4 regions of the Thioalkalivibrio sp. ALE20 genome follow, and region 3 is predicted to be linked to each of the others. Evidence: predicted binding sites of a transcription regulator. Region 3 holds the regulator's gene; each other region holds the start of a gene.

Region 1 (5,208 bases), on a different contig from region 3:
GAAAAGAAGCTGCGCGAGGCCGTGGCGGCCCTGGAGTCGGTGGGTCAGGGCCTCAGTGATCCACTCGCCGAGGCTGCCGATGCACTGGAACCGGAACTGCTGTCGCTGGTGACCGCGCTGGCGCGCCAGGTAATCCGGGTGGAGCTGCAGACCCGACCGGAGATCATCCGCGAGGTGCTGGACGAGGCGATGCAGCAGTTGCCGGGACGCAACCGCAGCGTGCGGGTGCACCTGCATCCCGAGGATCAGGCCCTGGTGGAGCAATGGGGGTCCGCGCAAGCGGGCGAGATCACCTGGATCCCGGACCCGGAACTGGCGCGCGGAGGCTGTCGGGTCGAGGCGGGTGCGTCCGAAGTGGATGCCAGTCTGGAGCGTCGCCTGCGGCAGGCCGTGGAGGCCATCTGGGACGGCCACGCGAGCGTGCCGGACACGGATCCGGAGCCGCGCGAGCCGGTCACGACGTCGGCGCATGACGGGGCGGGTACGGAGAAGCGAAAGGAACCCGGGGACGATGCGTCCGCCCGTGATGAGGAGGATCCGGCATGACCGCCAGTATTCGCGATGCCCATACACGCCAGCGCGAAGGGCTCACCGCGGGGCTGCGCGAACGGCTGGAGCAGTCGCGCGGGCGGGTCGAACGGGTGGCGGCCCCGCAGTCGCAGGGGATCCTGTCGCGCGTGACCGGTCTGACCCTCGAGGCCGAGGGCCTGCGTCTGCCGCTGGGCGGCCGCGCCCTGATCCATGGCGAACGCGGCGAAACCGTGCCCGCCGAGGTCGTCGGATTCCAGAACGACCGGACGTTCCTGATGCCGGAGGAGGCGGCCGCCGGGCTGGTGCCCGGGGCCCGCATCGAGCCGGTGGACACCCAGCGTTCGATCCCGGTGGGTAATGGCCTGCTGGGGCGGGTGATCGACGCCCGTGGCGAGCCACTGGACGGCCTCGGGCCGATCCGGACGCATGATCGTGCCACGCTCAACGGACAGCCGATCAACCCGCTGTCGCGCGCCCCGGTGCGCGAGCCTCTGGACACCGGCGTACGCGCGATCAACGCGCTGCTGTCGGTCGGGCGCGGCCAGCGGCTGGGCCTGTTCGCCGGTTCCGGCGTGGGCAAGAGCGTGCTGCTGGGGATGATGACCCGCCACACCAGCGCCGACGTGATCGTGGTCGGGCTGATCGGGGAACGCGGGCGCGAGGTCAACGATTTCATCCACGAGATCCTCGACGAGGAATCCCGCCGGCGTACGGTGGTGGTGGCGGTCCCGGCGGATCAGTCGCCGCTGCTGCGCCAGCACGGGGCCTGGGTGGCGACTACGGTGGCGGAACAGTTCCGCGATCAGGGGCTGAACGTGCTGCTGCTGATGGACTCGCTGACCCGCTTCGCCCAGGGCGCGCGCGAGATCGCGATGGCCATCGGCGAGCCGCCGGCTTCCAAGGGCTATGCGGCCTCGGTGTTCGCGCGCCTGCCGCAGCTGGTGGAGCGTGCCGGCAATGGCGACGTGGGCGGGGGCTCGATCACCGGATTCTATACGGTGCTGGCCGAGGGAGATGACCCGAACGATCCGATCGTGGACGCCGCGCGGGCGATCCTTGACGGGCATGTGGTGCTCTCGCGCGAGATCGCCGAGACCGGTCGCTACCCGGCCATCGATGTCGGTGCATCGATCTCGCGCGTGATGAGTGCGCTGACGACGCCCGAACACGAGAAAGCGGCACGGCGGTTCCGTGATCTGGCCGCCACCTATCAGCGCAACCGCGACCTGATCTCGGTGGGGGCCTACCGCAAGGGTGCCGATCCACACCTCGACCAGGCCGTGGCGATGCATGACCGGCTGGAGCAGTTCCTGGCGCAGGGCACGACCGAGGCGGTGGATTTTGCCACCGCGCGGGATCAGCTGATCGCACTCACCGGGGGCGGGGCATGAATCCGCAGCGCATCGAACGGCTGTTGCGCATCCGCCAGATCGGCGAGACCGAGGCGACTCGCGAACTGGGCGAACGCATTGCTCAGCTGAACGCCGCGGAGGCCCAGCGCGAGCAGCTGGAAACCTTCCAGCAGGAATACCTGGCGGCCTCCATGCCGCAGGACCCCAACACCCTCAAGTGGCTGGCCGGCATGCGGCAGAAGCTGCGCGAGGCGCTGGAACAGCAGGCCCTGCGCATCCAGGCGGCCGAAAGCCAGGTGGAGACGGCTCGCGAGCAATGGCTGGAACACCATCGCGACTGCATGTCGCTGGAAAAGCTGCTGGAACGCACGCGAGCCGAAGACCAGCGTCATCAGGCCCGGCGGCAGCAGGTGGAGCAGGACATGTGGGCGACCCGCCAGGCCTTCGCACGGGAACCGGAATCCGGTGAACGGACGGTGAACTGGCAGGAATCTTGAAAGGCACGAGTACGCAGCCCCCGCAGGGGTGGACGCGCGCGGTGCGCGCAACAGGCGAGGACGGGACATGATCGCAGCACAGGCATCGGGACAGGGGCTGGGGGCGCTGGCGCAGCTGCTCGACGGCGGCGAGGGCATGGATCGGCTCAAGGAGTTGAAAGACAAGGGAAAAGGCGGGGAAGACGGTTTCCTGAAGGCACTCCGCCCGCAGCTGGAAGCGATGCTGGGTGCGCTCGGGGTGGATGATTCCGAGCTGGCCGAACTGGATCTGGAAGGACTGATCCAGCGCTTCCAGGATCTCCTGAAGGGGCAGGATCTGACCGCTGTGGACGGCATGCAATTGCCGCCCGGCTGGCTGACCGGCGAGGAAGGTGACGGAGAGATCGACGGCCGCGAGCTGCGCAGTCTGCTGGAAGACGGGCCCGGGTCCGGAGCGGCGGGCGACGGCATCCCGGTTTCTCTGATGCGCCTGTTCCTGCAGGCCGGTCCGGAAGAGCAGAACCCGGGGTCCCGGCTGCAGGAACTGGCTCCGGGGACGCTGACCGGCGGTGGTTCGCGTGAGGGGACCACCGAGGTCCTGGCCCAGTGGCTGACACAGGCCTCGGAATCGGCGCGCAGCGGCCGTGAGAATGCCCAGGCACTGGCCCAACCGGCAGCCCAGGCCTCCGATGCCGAGGGTGCGCGGGGCGGCGGGATGCGGCTGGATCTGACCCGGCTGCTGCAGACTTCGGGCGATCGCCAGCTCGCGGAGCAGATCCAGATGATGGCGCAGGCCCGTGGCGGGCGCACCGAGATGAAACTGCATCCGCCTCAGCTGGGGGTCCTGGATGTGCGGGTCAGCATGGATGGGGACCGTGCCAGTGTACAGTTCTTCAGTACCAACCCCGTGACCCGTGAGGTGCTGGAAGCGGCAATGCCGCGCCTGCGTGACAGTCTCGCCGACAGCGGGCTCGAGCTCGCCGATGCCTCGGTGTCGGATGAACCGCCGGACGATTCCGCGGATACCGAAATGGCCGGCGACGGTTACGGAAGCGGGGATGAACCCGGCGTCGCCACGGGTGCGGAGGGCGAAGGGAGCGAGGACGATGAAGGTCCCGTCGCTCCCGGCAGCACCCTTTCCTTCCTCAACCGTCGGGTGGACCTGTTTGCCTGAGGCCCGTTCCGGCAGACCGGCCGCCAGAATCTCGACTTCTCGCTCGATGGAGCGTCCGGTTCGTTGACGCATACGCCGGGCGCTCGACCCTCGGGATGACGAACGACACCCCTAAAGTGGGTTCAACTCTCTGTTTATAAAGTAGTAATTATTCATGGCACCGCGCTTGCTTGGGTTCCGTCAGCGAATCCACGCAATGCGGGTGTGTCATGGCGGAGAAGGAAGTCGAACTCGAGAACAAGGGGGGCGGCGGCAGGAAATGGATGATCATCATCCTCCTGGTCATTGCGGTTCTGCTCGCCGGCGGCGGGGGCGCGGCCGCCTGGTACCTGCTGTCGCAGGACGCTGACGAAACGGCGGAAGATCTGCCGCCCGAGCGCCACTATTCGTCGCTCGATCCCATGACGGTGAACATCGATGCCCCGGGAAGCGTGCAGTTCCTGCGCGTGCAGATCGGTCTGGTGTCCACCGACCCGGCGGTGCTGGAAGCCGTGGAGGATCACCTGCCCGTAGTCCGCAACGACATCCTCGGCATCCTCTCGGATCAGGAATATACCGAGCTGAACACGCGGGAAGGCAAGGAAGCGCTGACGGAGGAGCTGACGGCCACTGTCCGTGCGATCCTGGAGTCGCGCGAAGCGCCCTCCGATCTGGAGCGCGTGGTGTTCACCGAACTGGTCATGCAATAAGGCGCGCGTCATGGCACAGCAAACCGATATCCTGAGCCAGGACGAGATCGACGCGCTGCTGCACGGCGTCGATGCCGGTGACGTCGAGACCGAGGAGGAAGAGTTCCCCAGCGACGGTCAGGCGCGCGAGTTCAATTTCGCCACCCAGGACCGGATCGTGCGCGGGCGCATGCCCACGCTCGAGATGATCAACGAGCGTTTTGCGCGGCATCTGCGCGTGCGGCTGTTCAACATGCTGCGGCGTTCGGCCGAGATCTCGGTCAGCGGCACCCGGCTGACCAAGTTTTCCGAGTACATGCACTCCCTGTTCGTGCCCACCAGCCTGAATCTGGTACGCGCGCATCCGCTGCATGGCACCGGACTGTTCGTGTTCGACCCCAAGCTGGTGTTCATCCTGGTGGACAACTTCTTCGGCGGCGACGGGCGCTTCTATACCCGCATCGAGGGCCGTGACTTCACCCCGATGGAGATGCGGGTGGTGCACAGCATCCTCGAGGGCGCGTTCGAGGACATGACCAAGGCCTGGGAGCCGGTCATGGACATCGACTTCGAGTTTCTCAACTCCGAGGTCAACCCCCAGTTCGCGAACATCGTGAGCCCCACCGAGATCGTTGTGATCAACGAATTCCACATCGAGCTGGATGGGGGCGGCGGCAATCTCCACGTGACCCTGCCCTATTCGATGATCGAACCGATCCGCGAGCAGCTGGATACCGGTATCCAGTCGGATCGCTCCGATGTCGATCAGCGCTGGATGAACGCCCTGCGGGAAGAGGTTCAGGACGCGGACGTGGAGATCTCCTCGGTGCTCACCGAGGCGGAGGTCACCGTGCAGGAGCTGCTGGACATCAAGCCGGGCGACATCATTCCGGTGGACATCCCCGAAGAAGTCACTCTGAAGGTCGAGGACATCCCGCTGCTGCGCGGCAAGTTCGGGGTTTCGAATGGCCAGAACGCGATCAAGATCACCGGTCGCGTACAACGAT
Region 2 (5,208 bases), on a different contig from region 3:
GCGTAGTCGAAGCGTTTCTTGATCAGGCCCACCCCAGCGTCCAGGGCGATGCCCACAAGACCGATCACGAAGATCGACACGATGATCGAAGCGACATTGAGGTTGTTCCATTCGTCCCAGATAAAGAATCCGATGCCGACCCCGCCGGTGAGCATCTCGGCCGCCACGATCACCATCCAGGCAATCCCCAGCGCCAACCGCATGCCGGTGAGGATGTAGGGCATGGTTGCGGGGATCAGGATCTTGCGCGCCGCCTCCAGGCGCCCGAGACGGAGCACCTGGGATACGTTGGTGTAGTCACGCGGGATGGCCTGGACCCCGGCCGCGGTATTGATGAGGATCGGCCAGATGCTGGTGATGAAGATCACGAAGATCGCGGAGGGATTGACCGCCTGGAACACCAGCAGACCGAGCGGCAGCCAGGCCAGCGGGGACACGGGACGCAACAGCTGCACGACCGGGCTAATGGCGCGGCGCATCGAGAGCGAAGCGCCCATCATCAAGCCCAGCGGAATGCCGACCAGTGCTGCCAGGCCGAAGCCCGCCAGGACGCGGCCAAGGGAATACATCACCTGCCAGCCGATCCCCATGTCGTTCGGACCGTAGTCGTAGAACGGATCGCTTAGCAGGTAGACGGCCTCGGCCCACACTTGCCCGGGCGTCGGGAGGTCCGGCGAGACCGTCGACTGCAGCCAGGCCCAGCCCCCCAGCAGCAATCCGAACGCAATCAGCGGGAGTGCCAGCACAGGAATCCAGCGCTGGAACATATCCGCCATCACCTCGAATCGGTCATCGTGTGCCGATTCGATCGCCCCGGCGGTGTCGTTGCGTTCCGCCGGTTTGGTTTCCCGGCCAGCGGCGGCCTCCGTTCGACCTTCGGCGTCCTTGTCGTTCTCGCGTTCAACCGCCAGTTGCATATCGGCGTAATTGGTGGACATGGTGGGCCTCCCTCAGCCGTTGACGTCGGCGAGGTCATCGAGGGCGACCTTGCGACTGTGTACATCGAAACCGTCGACATAGCCGACAAGGTCATCCGGGTCATAGGCGCGGTTATCAATGAACCGGTCAGGGCCCATCTCGATCGGCGAGGAGGCCGCCTCCAGGGTCCAGTGTTCATTGCGTGTGCCTTCCGTCTTCCAGTCGATCTCGGGATAGGCGACGCCCACTTCTGCAGCCGCTTGCCGATACAGTTCGGGGCGATAGACCTTTTCGGCCACCGCACGCATATCCACAGGCTCTTCCAGCTGCCCCCAACGAACCATCTGCGTGACAAACCAGGCCGCATGCGAGCGCCACGGAAAGCTGGCCGCGTAACGGTGGAACACATTGAAGTCCGGGAAGGGTTCGGGGTCTCCGTCCGGATTGAACTGGAGCGTCCCCGTCATCGACATGGCCACTACGTGTTCAGGGGCGTTGACAAAACGGCGGCCCGAAATGATGCGCACCACTTCTTCGCGATTCTCGGGCTTGTCCATCCACTCGTTGGCCTCGATCAAGGCCCGCAACGCTGCCTGGTGCGTATTCGGGTGTTCTTCCGCCCAGCTCTCCAGTACGCCAAACACCTTCTCCGGATTGTTGTTCCATATCTCGTAGTTGGTGACCAGGGTCTTGCCGATACCCATGTCCACCGCACGCATGTTCCAGGGCTCGCCGACGCAGTAGCCATCCATGTTGCCCGCGCGCAGGTTGGCCACCATCTGGGGTGGCGGGATCACAACCAGGCGGACATCCCGATCCGGGTTGATCCCGGAAGCGGCCATCCAGTAGCGCAGTTCATAGTTATGCGTGGATACGGGGAAAACCATGGCGAAGGTCATCGGGGCACGGCCCGCTGCCTGGTCGGCATCGATGACCTTCTTCAGGGCGCGCGCGGAAATCGGCCGTTCGTTCATAGCCTCCGGATCGGCCTCGACCATCCGGTCGTAGAGCTCGTTGGAAACGGTAATCGCGTTGCCGTTGAGGTCCATGCTGAACCCCGTGATGGTGTTGCGCTGGGTAGCACCCACGCCCAGCGTCGCGGCGATCGGCATCCCCGCCAGCATGTGCCCGCCATCCAGGCTCCCAACGGAGACCTTGTCGCGAATATTGGCCCAGGAAGCCTCCTTGGCCACATGGACGTCGAGCCCGTGGCGAGCGAAATATCCCTTCTCCTGGGCGACTACGAGCGGAGCACAATCCGTCAAGGGGATAAATCCGAACTCGAGCTTGGTCTTTTCCAGCCCTTCGGATCCCCCGGCATAGGCCGCCGACCGGAAAAAATCCGGATGCATCCCCAAGGCGGCGCCCCCTGCCAGAACGCCGCCGGCCTGAAGGAAACGCCGGCGCGACAGGCCGGAGGTCTTTTTCGTGTCATTCGTGTGATCGGTCATTGCGGGTTCACTCCCCTTGTCAGCAAACACATCCCAAAAACGAAAAAAGGCGTCCTATCAGCCCGGCCGCGTTTGCAGCCGGGTGATGGACGCCTTTGTCCAGTCCCGTGGGAGGCCCGGTCGTCGGGTCTCCCTGTTGTCAGGCGACGAACCGCCGTTGGCTCGTCTTGCCGGTATTCCTGCAGGAGGTGTGCCAATTAGCCGTTGCTGATCGACCGATAGGGCGCAAAGCCTATCCTGACGCGGAAAAATCGGACGGTTCCCGGTACTCAATCGAATCTTCGCAGGGGAATATCACTCGCAAGCGGCACCACCCTGGGGCACACCGGCGGTGCAGATGAACCGCGCTGGTGCACTACCTGTAGGAGCCGCCTTGGCGGCGAAGCCCCTGCCAGTCGCGGACACTGGCAGGTGCTTCGCGGGCAAGCCCGCTCCCACAGGGCCGGCATCCGTTTCCCGGGGAGTTAGCTACAGGCCGCCCTTGCCCAGCAGGTCGGACATCGCGACGGTCGCCTCGGCGACCTCGGCCAGGCGCCGGTTCTGGTTCATCGCCGTCTGGCGCAGGAGCTTGTAGGCCTGGTCCTCGCTGAGGCCGCGGTGCTGGATCAGCAGCGCCTTGGCACGCTCGATGGTCTTGCGCTCGGCCAGGGCCTGGCGTGCCGCATGCAGTTCATCCTCCACCGACTGCAGCCGGGCCGCCTGGCGCTGCACCAAGTCCATCACCGAGTGTCCGACGATCGGTACGTTGAGTGCGGCATCGCCCTCCTCCTGCGCGGGCTCCAGGCCCTCCGGCGCGCCGAAGAACACCGCATACGGGACGCTGTCGCGCAGTTCCGACTCGGCGAGTTGCGCGACCCGGTCACGCACCGCGCCGAGGTCCGCGCGATCCGCCGTGATGCGTGCCGAGCAGCACTCGTTCAGGTGCATCTCCAGCAGATCCTCGATCTCCTTCATCGCGTCGATGCGCGCGGTGGTACAGGCAAACCATTCCTCGGCCCGGGCGGGGTCGTGGTGCCCTGAGGCCTCGGTACAGGCCCGGCGGCGCAGACGCTCGATGTCGGCGGCGAAGGCCGCCGTCTGCAGCTCGCGCCAGGCGGCACAGGCCGCCGGTGCCGCGAACTCGGAGAAGATGCGGAACGCCCGTTCCTGGGCATCGATCCGATGGACCAGCGCCTGGCGCAGTTCGGGCTCGAAGTTCGCGGCGCCAAACCCGGCGGCCCCGATCGCGCGCTCCTGCCCTGCCAGTTCCTTGCCCTGCATGAAGTTCAGCAGGGCCACCAGGGCCCGCGAGACCTCGGGATCGGTCGCCGAATCCGCAGCCTCGAACACCAGGGCCATCAGGGCGCGAATCAGCTCGCTGAAGCCGCGGGTCGAGTCCATCGGGCTCAGGGTCAGCTCCAGGACCTCCTCGCGCAGGCTGCCCAGGCCGGACAGGCCATGCAGCGCCAGCGCCATGCGCCCCAGCAGCCGACTGCGGCCATGGGCGCAGGCGTCCGGGGCCAGCCAGCCATCCAGGTGCTCGCGGAACGCGGCCGCGGCGGCGTCCGATTCGGCCCGGTACTGCTCCAGTTCGCGGGTATAGCGCTGGCCGCCGGACCCGATCCAGAGGCTGGAGGCCCCGCGCTCGCGCTGCAGGGCATGCACCAGCGCGCGGATGCGCCCGACCAGCTGCACCGCCTCCAGCAGGCGCTCCAGGCTCACCACCTCGCACTTGCGCGAGGCGACCAGGAAATCGCCAATGGACTCTTCGAGGGAAAAATTCGGGGATGTGTTCTGGGTCATGCTCGTCGTCCGTGAATCACTCCCGGAACAAACAAGCATGCGATGTGCCAGTTCGACCGACTGACAGCGGGGGTACAAACAAAAACGGGCGGGGCATCACGCCCCGCCCGCGGAACGGCACGGCCGATCAGAAGCTCATGGAGCGGTCGAACTCGGCGACGGCCTGGACGTAGTGGCCCATGCCGGCCATCTCGGCGTTCGGCAGGAAGTTGTGCTCGCCGACGTCGCGACCCTTGGCGCAGGCCTCGCAGGCCCAGAACGGAACGCCTTCACTCACCAGCGAATCCACGATGTCCTTCATTGCCGGCATGTTATGGCCGACGATCTTGTCGTACACGTTGCGGTTGGCGATGTTCACGGCCTCGCCCTGCAGCCAGACGGTCACGTCGTGGCCCTGCTGCTTGGCCACATTGGCGGCAATCATGCCAAGCGTGGCGCGGGTCGGGTCGTCGGTACCGGCGGTGACGGCAACAATAAAGCGCATGGGAGTCTCCCGGGGTTGAAAAGGTGCGAAATCGGTAGCGGCCGGCAAGCGGCGCGTCGATTTCCCACAAGCCAGGGAGAAACAATCGGCTCAGGGGGCGCCCTTCGTGGTGAGACTGTTGCGATAGAGCTTGAACGCCATCAACAGCCAGGGCACGGCATGGACGACCAGGTCGAGCACATCGAGTGGCCGGGTAAGTTCCCCGGCAAACAGCCAGCGCAGTTTCTCCGCGACATGCGGCTCGGGGATCCAGGGGGCCAGGCCGACGGTCGCAACCAGCAGTGCGAACAGCCAAAGGGGGGCCCGATCGACCCAGTAAAGGAAGCGTTTCATCGCGCGCATGCTACCCAAGCCCCGGCGGCGGCGCAGCCCGGAGCCGCGATCGTCCTTGCCCGCGCGGACCGGGATGACTAGAGTCCTGCCAGCTTCAGGGGAGTAGCGACCCGGGTGGCCTTGCCTCACCGGGGTCTGCATCAACAGATTCGATCCTCCGCCCGGAGGACCGTGGTGCAGACAGCCCCGCCGCCGATGCGGCACCGGGCCCCGCGAGACCTGTGGCATGGCGCCCCGATC
Region 3 (5,208 bases):
ACGAGATCGAGGCCCACGGCGAGCCCGCACGCCTGGAGTCGCCCGATCCCGAGACCGGCGAGACGCGCATCGCCGAAGGGCTGCGCATCGACTATTTCCTCGACGAGGAACGCGTGATCCTGACCGAACGGGCACGCGTCATCACCGCCGCCGAGGATGCCCGCGGGCAGCGCATCACCTACGATCTCGAACGCGACGTGATCCGCGCCGAACGCGGCGACACCGACGACGAGCGCGTGCACATCCGCCTGCAGCCACGCGAGGACAATCCATGACCCCCGCGGCCGACGGCCATCTGGTCGCCCGCGAGCTGAGCAAGCGCTATGGCCAGCGTACCGTGCTGGACGCGATGGATGTGGACCTGGTGCCCGGCGAAGTGGTCGGCCTGCTGGGACCCAACGGAGCCGGCAAGACCACCTGCTTCTACAGCCTGGTCGGACTGATCCGGCCCAATACCGGGCGCATCACCCTGGGCGGGCGCGACATCACCCGGGCGCCCATCCACGAACGCGCCCGCGCCGGGCTGGGCTATCTCCCGCAGGAGGCATCGATCTTTCGCCGCCTGTCGGTCCAGGACAACCTGCAGGCGGTGCTGGAACTGCGCCCGGAACTCGACCGCCACGAGCGCCGCCGCATCGGCGACGCCCTGATCGAGGAATTCCAGCTGGAGACCGTGCGCCACAGCCCCGGGATCGCGCTGTCCGGAGGCGAGCGGCGGCGCGCCGAGATCGCCCGCGCGCTGGCCGGCGATCCGCGGTTCATCTGTCTGGACGAACCGTTTGCCGGGGTCGATCCGATCTCGGTCGGCGAGATCCAGGAAGTCATCCGCCACCTGGCCGAACGCGGCATCGGCGTACTAATCTCGGATCACAACGTACGCGAGACCCTGGGCATCTGCCATCGCGCGTACATCCTCAGCGAGGGGCGCCTGCTGAGCGCGGGCACGCCGGACGAACTGCTGGCCGACACCCGCGTGCGCGAGGTCTACCTCGGCGAAAACTTCCGCCTGTGACACCGACCGCCGCACCCGGGCGGTGCACAAGCCCGCAGCAAGGGATTACTATTCACTTATGGTGACCAACGCCTTTCCCAACTCATGCTGAAGCCCGGGCTGAATCTGCAGCTCGGTCAGACGCTGACCATGACGCCGCAGCTGCAGCAGGCCATCCGGCTGCTGCAGCTGTCCACGCTGGAGCTCCAGGCCGAGATCCAGCAGGCGCTGGAAAGCAATCCCATGCTGGAACAGGCCGAGGATGACGAACTCGGTGCCGACGCGGGGGACACCGACAGCGACGCGAACACCGACGACGGCGAGAGCGGCAGCGACACCGCCGGCACCGGCGAAACGGTGGATGCCGGCGGCTCGGAGGACGTCATCCCCGACGAGCTGGTGACCGACAGCCGCTGGGAAGACATCTACGACGCCAGCGCCAGCCCGCGCGGTCTGGACGACCGCGACCCGCTGGAGAACACCTCGGACGACGACGGCGGCGGGCTGCAGGATCACCTGCTGTGGCAGCTGCATCTGTCGCACCTGACCCCGCGCGACCAGCGCATCGGCGCCGCCCTGATCGACACCATCAACGGCGACGGCTACCTCGAGGGCGACGTCGAGACCCTGGCCGAGACCATCAGCCGGAGTGAAGAACCCCCCGTCGACACCGACGAGGTCGAGGCCGTACGCCACTGGTTGCAGCACTGCGACCCGCTGGGGGTCGGTTCGCTGGATCTGCGCGAGTGCCTGGAGGTCCAGCTGGGCGAGCTGGCGCCGGACGCGCCCTCGCGCGAGGCGGCGCGCGCGCTTCTGGAACACGGCATGGACGCCCTTGCCCGGCGTGACTACAAGGCCCTGCAGCGCCAGAGCGGCGTACGCGATGGCGACGAACTGGCCGCGGCGCTGGACCTGATCCGCACGCTCAACCCGCGCCCCGGCGCCCAGATCAGCGAGACACCGCCGGAATACGTGGTCCCGGATGTCTACGTGCGTCATACCGACCGGGGCTGGCAGGTCGACCTGAATCCCGAGATCGCCCCGCGCATTCGCATCAACGACCTCTACGCCGGCATGGTCCGCCAGGTCTCCGATGCCCGCGACAGCGCCTTCATGCGCGATCAGCTGCAGGAGGCGCGATGGTTCATCAAGAGCCTGCACAGCCGCAACGACACCCTGCTGCGCGTGGCGCGCGCGATCGTCGAACGCCAGCAGGGGTTCCTGGAACACGGCGAGGTGGCGATGCAGCCGCTGATCCTGCGCGACATCGCCGAAGCCCTGGAGATGCACGAGTCCACGATCTCGCGGGTGACCACGCAGAAATACATGCACACCCCCCGCGGGGTGTTCGAATTCAAGTATTTCTTCTCCAGTCACGTGGGCACCAGTGACGGCGGGGAATGCTCCGCGACCGCGATTCGTGCCATGATCCGCGAACTCATCGAAGAGGAAACGCCGGGCAAACCGCTCAGCGATTCCCGCCTCGCCCAGATCCTGGCGGATCGGGGCATCAACGTGGCCCGGCGTACCGTGGCCAAATACCGGGAGGGCATGAACCTGCCATCCTCCAGCGAGCGCCGCCAGATGGCCGCCATGCCGACCGGAAGCAAACCGAAAGGAGCCTGACCCATGCAGATCAATCTCACCGGACACCACGTCGACATCACCGACGCCCTGCGCGACTACGTCAACGAGAAATTCCAGAAGCTGGAACGCCACTTCGACAAGGTGATCGACGTGCACGTGGTGCTGAACCACGAGAAGACGCAGAAGCTGCACAACAAGGCGGAAGCGAATCTGCAGGTCAGCGGCAACCACATCCACGCCGAGGCCAGCCACGATGACATGTACGCCGCCATCGACGGCCTGATCGACAAGGTCGACCGCCAGCTGATCAAGCACAAGGAGAAGGTCAAGGATCATCATCGCGCCGAGGGCGCCCAGCGCAACCGCGAACAACCCGAGTAAGCCGATGAATCCGGCCGAGCTCATCACCCCGGAGCGCATCGGACTGGAAACCGACTGCTCCAGCAAGAAACGAGCGCTGGAAACCCTCGCCGATCTGCTGGTGGACGGGGCCGCGGACGGACTGGCGGCCAGTGCCGCGTTCGAAGCCATGTCGGCCCGCGAAAAACTGGGCTCCACCGGGCTCGGCCATGGCGTGGCGATCCCGCACGGCCGTCTCGCCGAGCTGGATACGCCCCGCATCGCGGTCCTGCGTCTGGATCAGGGCGTGGATTTCGAAGCCATGGACCACGAACCGGTGGACATCCTGATCGCCCTGCTGGTGCCGGAAGAGGCCACCAGCGAACACCTGGACCTGCTGGCCCAGCTCGCGCGCGGGCTGTCGCAGCCGGACACCCTCGCCGGCATCCGGCGCGCCGCGGACAGCGCGGGGGTCCAGCAGGCCCTCACCCGGGCCCTGGGAGATACCTGACCATGGCCGACCGGGCGGAAGCGGCAGCCGACGGCACCGCGAGCAACATCACCATCGCCGCGCTCACGCGGGCGATGGGGAGCCGTCTGGACCTGCGCTACGTCCACGGAGAGGAGGCCGCGGGCGACCGCGAACTCCTGGGATTCGGGGATGGCGACCTGCCGCTGGCCGGCCACCTGAACCTGATCCGCCCCAACCGCATCCAGGTCATCGGCGACTACGAGGCCCGCTACATCGCCGGCCTGTCCGACGAGCAGCGTGACCACCTGGTGCTGGAAATGGCCCGCACCGGTACTACCATGGTGATCTTCGCCGAGGACACCTGCCCGTTCCCGCGCATGCCGCAGACAGGTGACGACCCCCTGCCGGTGATCCTGTGCACACGCACATCCTCGCACGAAGTCATCGCGCTGCTGCGCTATTTCCTGCAGCAGCGCCTCGCCCATTTCGAGGTGCGCCACGGGGTGTTCATGGAGATCCTCGGGATCGGTGTACTGATCTCGGGGGCCTCCAGCGTTGGCAAGAGCGAGGTCGCACTCGAGCTGATCTCGCGTGGCCACCGGCTGATCGCCGATGATGCCCCCGAGTTCGCGCGCATTGCCCCGGATATCGTGCGCGGACACTGCCCCGCCCTGCTCCAGGACCGGCTCGAGGTGCGCGGCCTGGGCGTGCTCAACATCCGCGCGATGTACGGCGACTCGGCGATCAAGGGCGGCAAGTATCTGCGCCTGATCATCGATCTGCGCGATCACAACGAGCCCTCGCCGGTGCCGGACGATCGCCTGAACGGGCGCCGCGGCGAGAGCGAGATCCTCGGCCTGCGCATCCCGCTGATCAGCCTGCCGGTGGCGCCGGGGCGCAACATCGCGGTCATGATCGAGGCCGCGGTCCGCAATCACCTGCTGCACATGCAGGGCTACATCGCCGGGGACGACCTGCGCGCCCGCCAGCGGCGCCAGATGGGCGAGGATCAGCAGGAGGAATCCATCTTCCACATCGGCGGGCCCAGCACCACGGTCCCCAACCCCGATCCCGAGGGCTGACCGACATGCGTCTGCTGCTGGTCAGTGGTCTGTCGGGTTCCGGCAAGACCGTCGCCCTGCATACCCTGGAGGACGCCGGCTACTTCTGTGTCGACAACCTGCCGCTGCCGATGCTGCCGGAACTGGTGGAGAAGGTCCGCAGCGGCCATTACGACACCGGCGGTGACCGCCATCTGGCCGTGGGCGTGGACGTCCGTTCGGGCCTCGACGCCCTCAGCGGATTCGGTCAACTGCTGGGCGAGCTGCGTGGATCGGGCCTGGAGGTCGAGGTGCTGTTCCTCAATGCCTCCGACGAGGTCCTGCTGCGTCGCTACCACCTGACCCGCAGACGCCATCCGCTGGCACGCGATGGCATCCCGCTGGTGGAAGCGATCGGAATGGAACGGACCTGGCTGGGGCACGTGGCGGTAGAAGCCGACCTGACCGTGGACACCAGCCGGCTGTCGATGCACGACCTCGCGCGCACGCTCCGGGCCCGGGTCGGCAGCCGCGAGACCGCCGGCCTGTCGCTGCTGTTCCAGTCCTTCGGCTTCAAGCACGGCTCGCCGCTGGATTCCGATTTCGTGTTCGACGTGCGCTGTCTGCCCAACCCCTACTACGAGCGCGAACTGGCGCCACTGACCGGGCTGGATCCGGCGGTAGCGCATTTCCTCGACAGCCATGGCGAGGTCGGGGCGATGTTCGACTCCATCCACGGTTTTCTCGACACCTGGATCCCGCGGCTGGTGGCGGACCAT
Region 4 (5,208 bases), on a different contig from region 3:
GGTCCCTTCCAGCACCAGCGCCAGCAGCGGCAGCAGGGCCCCGTTTTCCTTGGAGAGCACGGCCAGCAGGCCGCACCCGCCGATGCCGCCGGCCATACCGAGTACCGTGGCCGGGCGGACCTCGGGCGGGTGCGCCAGCCGCGTGCGCACGTACAGCCACAGCCCGGCCAGCACGAACAGTGTGGCGAGCTGCGCCATGCGCTGCACCACGTACAGCGTGGTGGAGACCCACAGCGGGTGCAGCAGCCACAGCGCCGTGGCCAGCAGGGCCACCAGCGCGGCGGTGCGGGCGTCTGCCTCCAGTGCCCGTGCCAGCCGGTGCAGCAAGCCGAACAGCACCACGCCGATGGCCAGATGGATGAGCACGTTGGTGTGCTTGAACGGCTCGGGATCCGCCGGCCAGTTGCGCGCATCGATCAGGAACGAGGCCATGGCCACCGGCCGTCCGGTGGGGCCGGCAAAGCCCGAGAGCACGTACAGCCAGAATGCCTGCAGGTTGTCGATGGTGCCGTAGAAACCGAGCAGGGCCAGGTTGGTCAGATCATCGAAGATGAAATCGCCGGACAGGCCCGGGCGGTAGACCAGCCAGGCGAGGGCCAGCAGAAGGAGCAGGGCCAGCCTTGCGCGCCATGCCGTATGAGATCGAACGGAGTTCAGCCGCGTCATGGCATGACCTCCCCATGGGGCCGGAGCTCGCCCGGTTCGATCTCGCCCGGCTCGATCGGGTCCGGCTCCTGTCGGCGTTCATCGAGCTGGGCCTGCAGGGCGCGTCGGGTGCTGCCGTGCCGGTCGGCCTCTGCCGCACGCATCAGGCTCTGTTCTGCCTGGTGCAACATTCCACTGACGATCTGAAAACGCGCCAGCCGCAGCCAGGCCACCTCGTTGCCGGGGCGGTGGGCGGTTTCCTCGAGCAGGAGTTCGTACCCGCGTTCGCGCTCGCCCGCGACGTTGATCAGGAAGTCGGCCAGCGCGGGGCGCAGGCGGCTCCGGTCGGGATGGAGCTCATAGGCCGTTTCCAGCACCCGCTGCAGCCGCTGCGGGTCCAGATCGATGGTGCCGTCGGCCTGCGCGCGCGCCAGCGACATCAGCGCACCCACGTCCTGCGTGGTCAGCGGCCCGCGGCGGATGTATTCCTCCATGGCGGTCCACCATACAGGGTCCACGTTTAGTCCCGGGTGCCGAGCATGTTCGAAGATCAGCCCCTGATAGGGCGTAAGGGTGGCGCCGGGCAGGCGGGCGGCGCGCTGCATCTGTTCAATGGCCAGTCCGTATACCGGCTGGCCCGGTTCGGCGCCTGCCTGAATCAGGATGAGGCCCAGATGGTAGCTGGCCCGTGGGGAGTCTTCCTGCCGGGTTCCTTCGAAGTACGCCAGTTGCACCGGATCGCTCCACTCGCTGGCCCGCAGAAAGGTGAGAAACCCGTAGAGTGCGATCAGGCCGATCACGGCTGCCTTGCGCGCGAACGCAAGCGAGTCGCCTGGCCGCCCCGAGAGCAGCACCCCGAACACCGCCATGATCAGGCCGGCCGAGGCGATGTGATTGCGGTGCTCGTACACCAGCTCCAGGCCGATGATGGTGGACACCAGCAGGTGCGGGATGAAGAAGAACAGTATCCCGAAGGTGATGAGCGGGTGACGGCGCCACAGCGCGAAGGCCCCCGCGACCAGCCCGAGCAGGCCCAGCGCTGCCGGCAGGCTGGTCCAGGGGTCGTTCCAGGCGCGGGCGAGCGGGAAGGCATCGTGATACAGGGTAAGCGTGCCGGGTGCGGGCGCGACGATGTTGCGCATGTAGAACCACATGGCGTGGGCCTGGGTCCACAGGCGCTCCCACAGATCGAACGGGCGGTTGGGGAGCTCGGGGTTCACCGGCAGTACCGTGGCCAGGCCGGCCACGCCGGGCAGCACCAGCACCAGGCCGAACAGCCAGTAGAGCCCGCGCCGGGTCGCCGTACCGGCCGCGCCAAAGCCGAACAGCAGCCATTCGGCCAGCAGCGCGAACACCGGCAGCATGACCCCGCTTTCCTTGCTGAGCACGGCCAGGGCCGTGCCGAGGCCCAGCCCGCCCAGCACCAGCGCCCAGCCGCTGCGCAGACGCCCGCGTTCGATCCGCAGGCGCCCGAGGATGTAGGCAATGAGGCCGGCCAGCATGAACAGCGTGGCCAGCGCCTCCATGCGCTGGACCACGTACAGCACGCCGGTCAGGTTGATGGGGGCCAGCGCCCAGGCGGCGGCTACGGCCAGAGCGAACATCGGCAACGGAACGACCAGGCTCAGGCCATGGCCGCGCCGTTCGGTCAGGCGGTGCTCGAGCCGGCGCGCGACCAGCAGCGCCAGGGCAAACACGAGCAGCGTGTTGATCAAGTGGATCACCACGTTGGTGATCTTCATCGGGAACGGGTCCAGCCCGAAAAAATAGCGTTCCAGGGCGAAGCTGCCCATGGCGATGGGCCGGTTCAGGCGGCCGGAATCCGCGGAAAACGCCGCGGCGCGCAGCTCGGCCCACGACAGGTGATCCATCTCCAGGGCGGCGTTGTCCACGATATTGGGCATGTCGTCGAAGACATAACCCCCGGTGCTGCCGGGCGCGTAGACCAGTGCAACAGCCGCCAGCAGGGCGACCAGAAGGATGGCGCTCAGCGTGGTACCGGATAGGGTGCGGGAGGGTCCGTTCACCGTGGCCTCGTGGCGGATGTCTGGAACTGCGGGGAGGGGGTGGAAAAAGAACACCCCGCCGGAGCGGGGTGTTCGGTGCCGGTATCAGCCGATGATCGGCTGAAGGTCAGCCCGGCTTACTGACGGCAGTCGGTCGGCAGGTACTTGGTTTCCAGGTCGCCGGGGCGGCAGTTCCACTGCAGACTGCCGGCGGACGTCGTGGCCGAGAACTCCAGCGTATCCCCATCGATGGCGGCGTTGGCCTGATTGCCGAAGGTGATCGTGATGATGCCGTCGGCGTCGCTCGGCTCCTCGCCAGACGTGCCAGCATTAACATGGGTCACGTAAGAGCCGGTGATCTCTTCGGAGGGTTCCAGACCGTATGAGGCATTGTCGGAGGCGAAGGCGCCGCGCTGGTTTACATATTCGGCCACGGCGGTGCGGGCACCGGCGGCCAGCGACATGCCTTCCGAGACCTGGGCGCGGACGGTGTAGTCCTGGTAGGCCGGCAGGGCGATGGCCGCCAGGATACCGATGATCGCGACCACGATCATGAGTTCGATGAGGGTGAAACCCTTCTGGACTTGCTTGCGCATGGTGTTGCTCCTTGCTCTTGGGAGTTGGTCAGGGTCCTGCTAAACCCTGCCTGAAAGTATGCAATCGTAATGCCAAGTATTGCAATACTACGGGCGGGGAAATTTGGGCCAGCTCAGTCGGCCCGGCATCCCGAGGGCAGCAGGCGGGTGGGGACGTCCCCCTGGCCCAGGCACTGCCAGGTCAGCCCGGAGCTGGCAGTGGAGGCGGAGAACACCATGTAGCCGCCGGCCACGCGTGTATTGGCATCGTTCCCGATCAGGGCCCGGATGGTGCCGTTATCATGCACCTCAATGGATTCGGTGTAACTCCCCGCATATCCCTGAGGGTCTTCCAGCCCGGCCGATTCGTTGGAGGCGGGGAAGTGGCCCCGTTCGTTGTAGAACTCTTCCACGGCATTCCGCGCCGGGCCCACGAGCGAAACGCTTTCCGCGAGCTGTGCCCGCACCTGGTAGTCCGCGTAGGCAAACAGCGCGAGGCTCGCGAGGATGCCGATGATCGCGACCACGATCATGAGTTCGATCAGCGTGAAGCCCTTCTGGATGAGTTGTCGCATGTGGATGCTCCTTTGTTTTTTGTGCGGGCAATCACATTCCGTGCCAACTCATTCACCCCGAGTGTGACGGCGATTGTCAGTCTTGGGTGACGAAATTGGTCACCCCGAGTGACAACCTTTGTCAGTTTGCGGGTATTCCCGAGTGTGCCCATCGGGATTGTCGCCCCGGCCGGTAGTCGCTCTTGTATGCCCCCGCTGCCCGGCCAATAATCCTTCCTCCCCCACGCAGGAGCGCATCCCCTGCGCGTGGGGGTGCTGGACATGCCCGATCGGCCAGAGGCTGGCCTCCTACGGGCCCGGTACCCTGTGGGAGGCCAGCCCTCTGGCCGATCGGGGTCTGGATGCGCCCCATCGTGCAGGAGCCTGCTTGCAGGCGAACAGCCGGAGCCCGGGCGCACGCACGTCCGGTTCGCGGCCGAGGCCGCTCCTACGCGGCCCCCGCCACACCGGTCTGTGGGAGCCTGCTCACAGGCGAAACGCCAAGGTTGGATACAAAGAACAATGATTAAATTCCGGGAAACACGCTACGTCGCCCGCCTCGCCATGCTCGCCGCCGCCCTCGTGCTCCCCGGCGCTGCGGCCGCCGACGTCACCGTCCACGCGGTGTTCGACGGCCGGGCGGTCCTGTCGGTGGACGGCGAACGGGCCGTGGTGGCCGAGGGCGAGAGCGGCCCCGGCGGGGTTCGGGTGCTGCAGGCGGGCGGCGGACGCGTACAGGTGGAGTTCGCGGGGGAGACCCGCTGGCTGGAGCGCGGGGCGGGGGAACCCGCTTCCACAGGGGCTGGCGATGCGGATTCGGCCGATGGTGAAGCTGCGGGCCGTGAGAGAGAGGCCGCCGACCCCGGGATCACCGTGTACCCCGATTCTCGCGGGGTGCACAGCCTGACCGTGGGCGTGAACGGCCGGGCCATCACCATGGAGGTGGACCGCGAGGCCGAATCGGTGATGCTGCGCGAGCGCGATGCCGAACGCGCCGGGGTGGACGCCGACGCCGGCAATACGGTGCACCTGCGTACCGAGCGCGGCCGCGTGAACGCCCGCCGCGTGACGCTGGATGAAGTGCGGGTGGGCGGCATCCGCCGCAGTGGCGTGAGCGCGGTGATCGTGCCGGACGATCACATCCACCGGGCGCGCCTGGGGCGGACCTTTCTCGATCGGGTGGAGGTGGAACCCAGCGGTGACGCGCTGATTCTGCGGTAGGGGGTGCCCCGGTTCGCCTGCGAGCAGGCTCCCACAGGCCGATGTGGGGGTGCGTGGGAGCGGCCTCGGCCGCGAACCGGACGTGCGTGCGCCCCGGGTTCCGGCTGTTCGCCTGCGAGCAGGCTCCCACAGGCGGGTGGCGGGTGCGTAGGAGCGGCCTCGGCCGCGAACGGACGTGCGTTTGCCCCGGGCCCAACCTGTTCGCCT

What was found. The regulator sigma-54, encoded in region 3, starts transcription at its own class of promoters, with help from an activator protein. The targets are predictions, from matches to a motif close to TGGCANGNTNCNTGCTT.
Region 1: a site for sigma-54 is predicted at 3,689-3,705, ahead of fliL (flagellar basal body-associated protein FliL). Genes of this name have one in related genera too.
Region 2: a site for sigma-54 is predicted at 2,549-2,565, ahead of F790_RS0100795 (CmpA/NrtA family ABC transporter substrate-binding protein). Genes of this name have one in related genera too.
Region 4: a site for sigma-54 is predicted at 3,306-3,322, ahead of F790_RS0112245 (pilin). Genes of this name have one in related genera too.

Annotation. Positions count from the first base shown of each region.
Region 1 is NZ_KB906475.1:59,677-64,884, reverse strand. It holds gene F790_RS0108875 (FliH/SctL family protein) at 1-546, shown strand, start outside; gene F790_RS0108870 (FliI/YscN family ATPase) at 543-1,922, shown strand; gene fliJ (flagellar export protein FliJ) at 1,919-2,380, shown strand; gene F790_RS0108860 (flagellar hook-length control protein FliK) at 2,448-3,533, shown strand; gene fliL (flagellar basal body-associated protein FliL) at 3,743-4,222, shown strand; gene fliM (flagellar motor switch protein FliM) at 4,233-5,208, shown strand, end outside.
Region 2 is NZ_KB906471.1:161,496-166,703, forward strand. It holds gene ntrB (nitrate ABC transporter permease) at 1-938, opposite strand, end outside; gene F790_RS0100795 (CmpA/NrtA family ABC transporter substrate-binding protein) at 951-2,369, opposite strand; gene F790_RS0100800 (nitrate regulatory protein) at 2,838-4,151, opposite strand; gene F790_RS0100805 (DsrE family protein) at 4,279-4,635, opposite strand; gene F790_RS0100810 (hypothetical protein) at 4,726-4,968, opposite strand.
Region 3 is NZ_KB906472.1:386,998-392,205, reverse strand. It holds gene lptA (lipopolysaccharide transport periplasmic protein LptA) at 1-275, shown strand, start outside; gene lptB (LPS export ABC transporter ATP-binding protein) at 272-1,012, shown strand; gene F790_RS0105270 (RNA polymerase factor sigma-54) at 1,097-2,617, shown strand; gene hpf (ribosome hibernation-promoting factor, HPF/YfiA family) at 2,621-2,959, shown strand; gene F790_RS0105260 (PTS sugar transporter subunit IIA) at 2,964-3,428, shown strand; gene hprK (HPr(Ser) kinase/phosphatase) at 3,431-4,471, shown strand; gene rapZ (RNase adapter RapZ) at 4,477-5,208, shown strand, end outside.
Region 4 is NZ_KB906481.1:20,298-25,505, reverse strand. It holds gene F790_RS0112255 (lipopolysaccharide assembly protein LapB) at 1-666, opposite strand, end outside; gene F790_RS0112250 (lipopolysaccharide assembly protein LapB) at 663-2,672, opposite strand; gene F790_RS0112245 (pilin) at 2,789-3,247, opposite strand; gene F790_RS0112240 (pilin) at 3,361-3,801, opposite strand; gene F790_RS0112235 (TIGR02281 family clan AA aspartic protease) at 4,345-5,001, shown strand.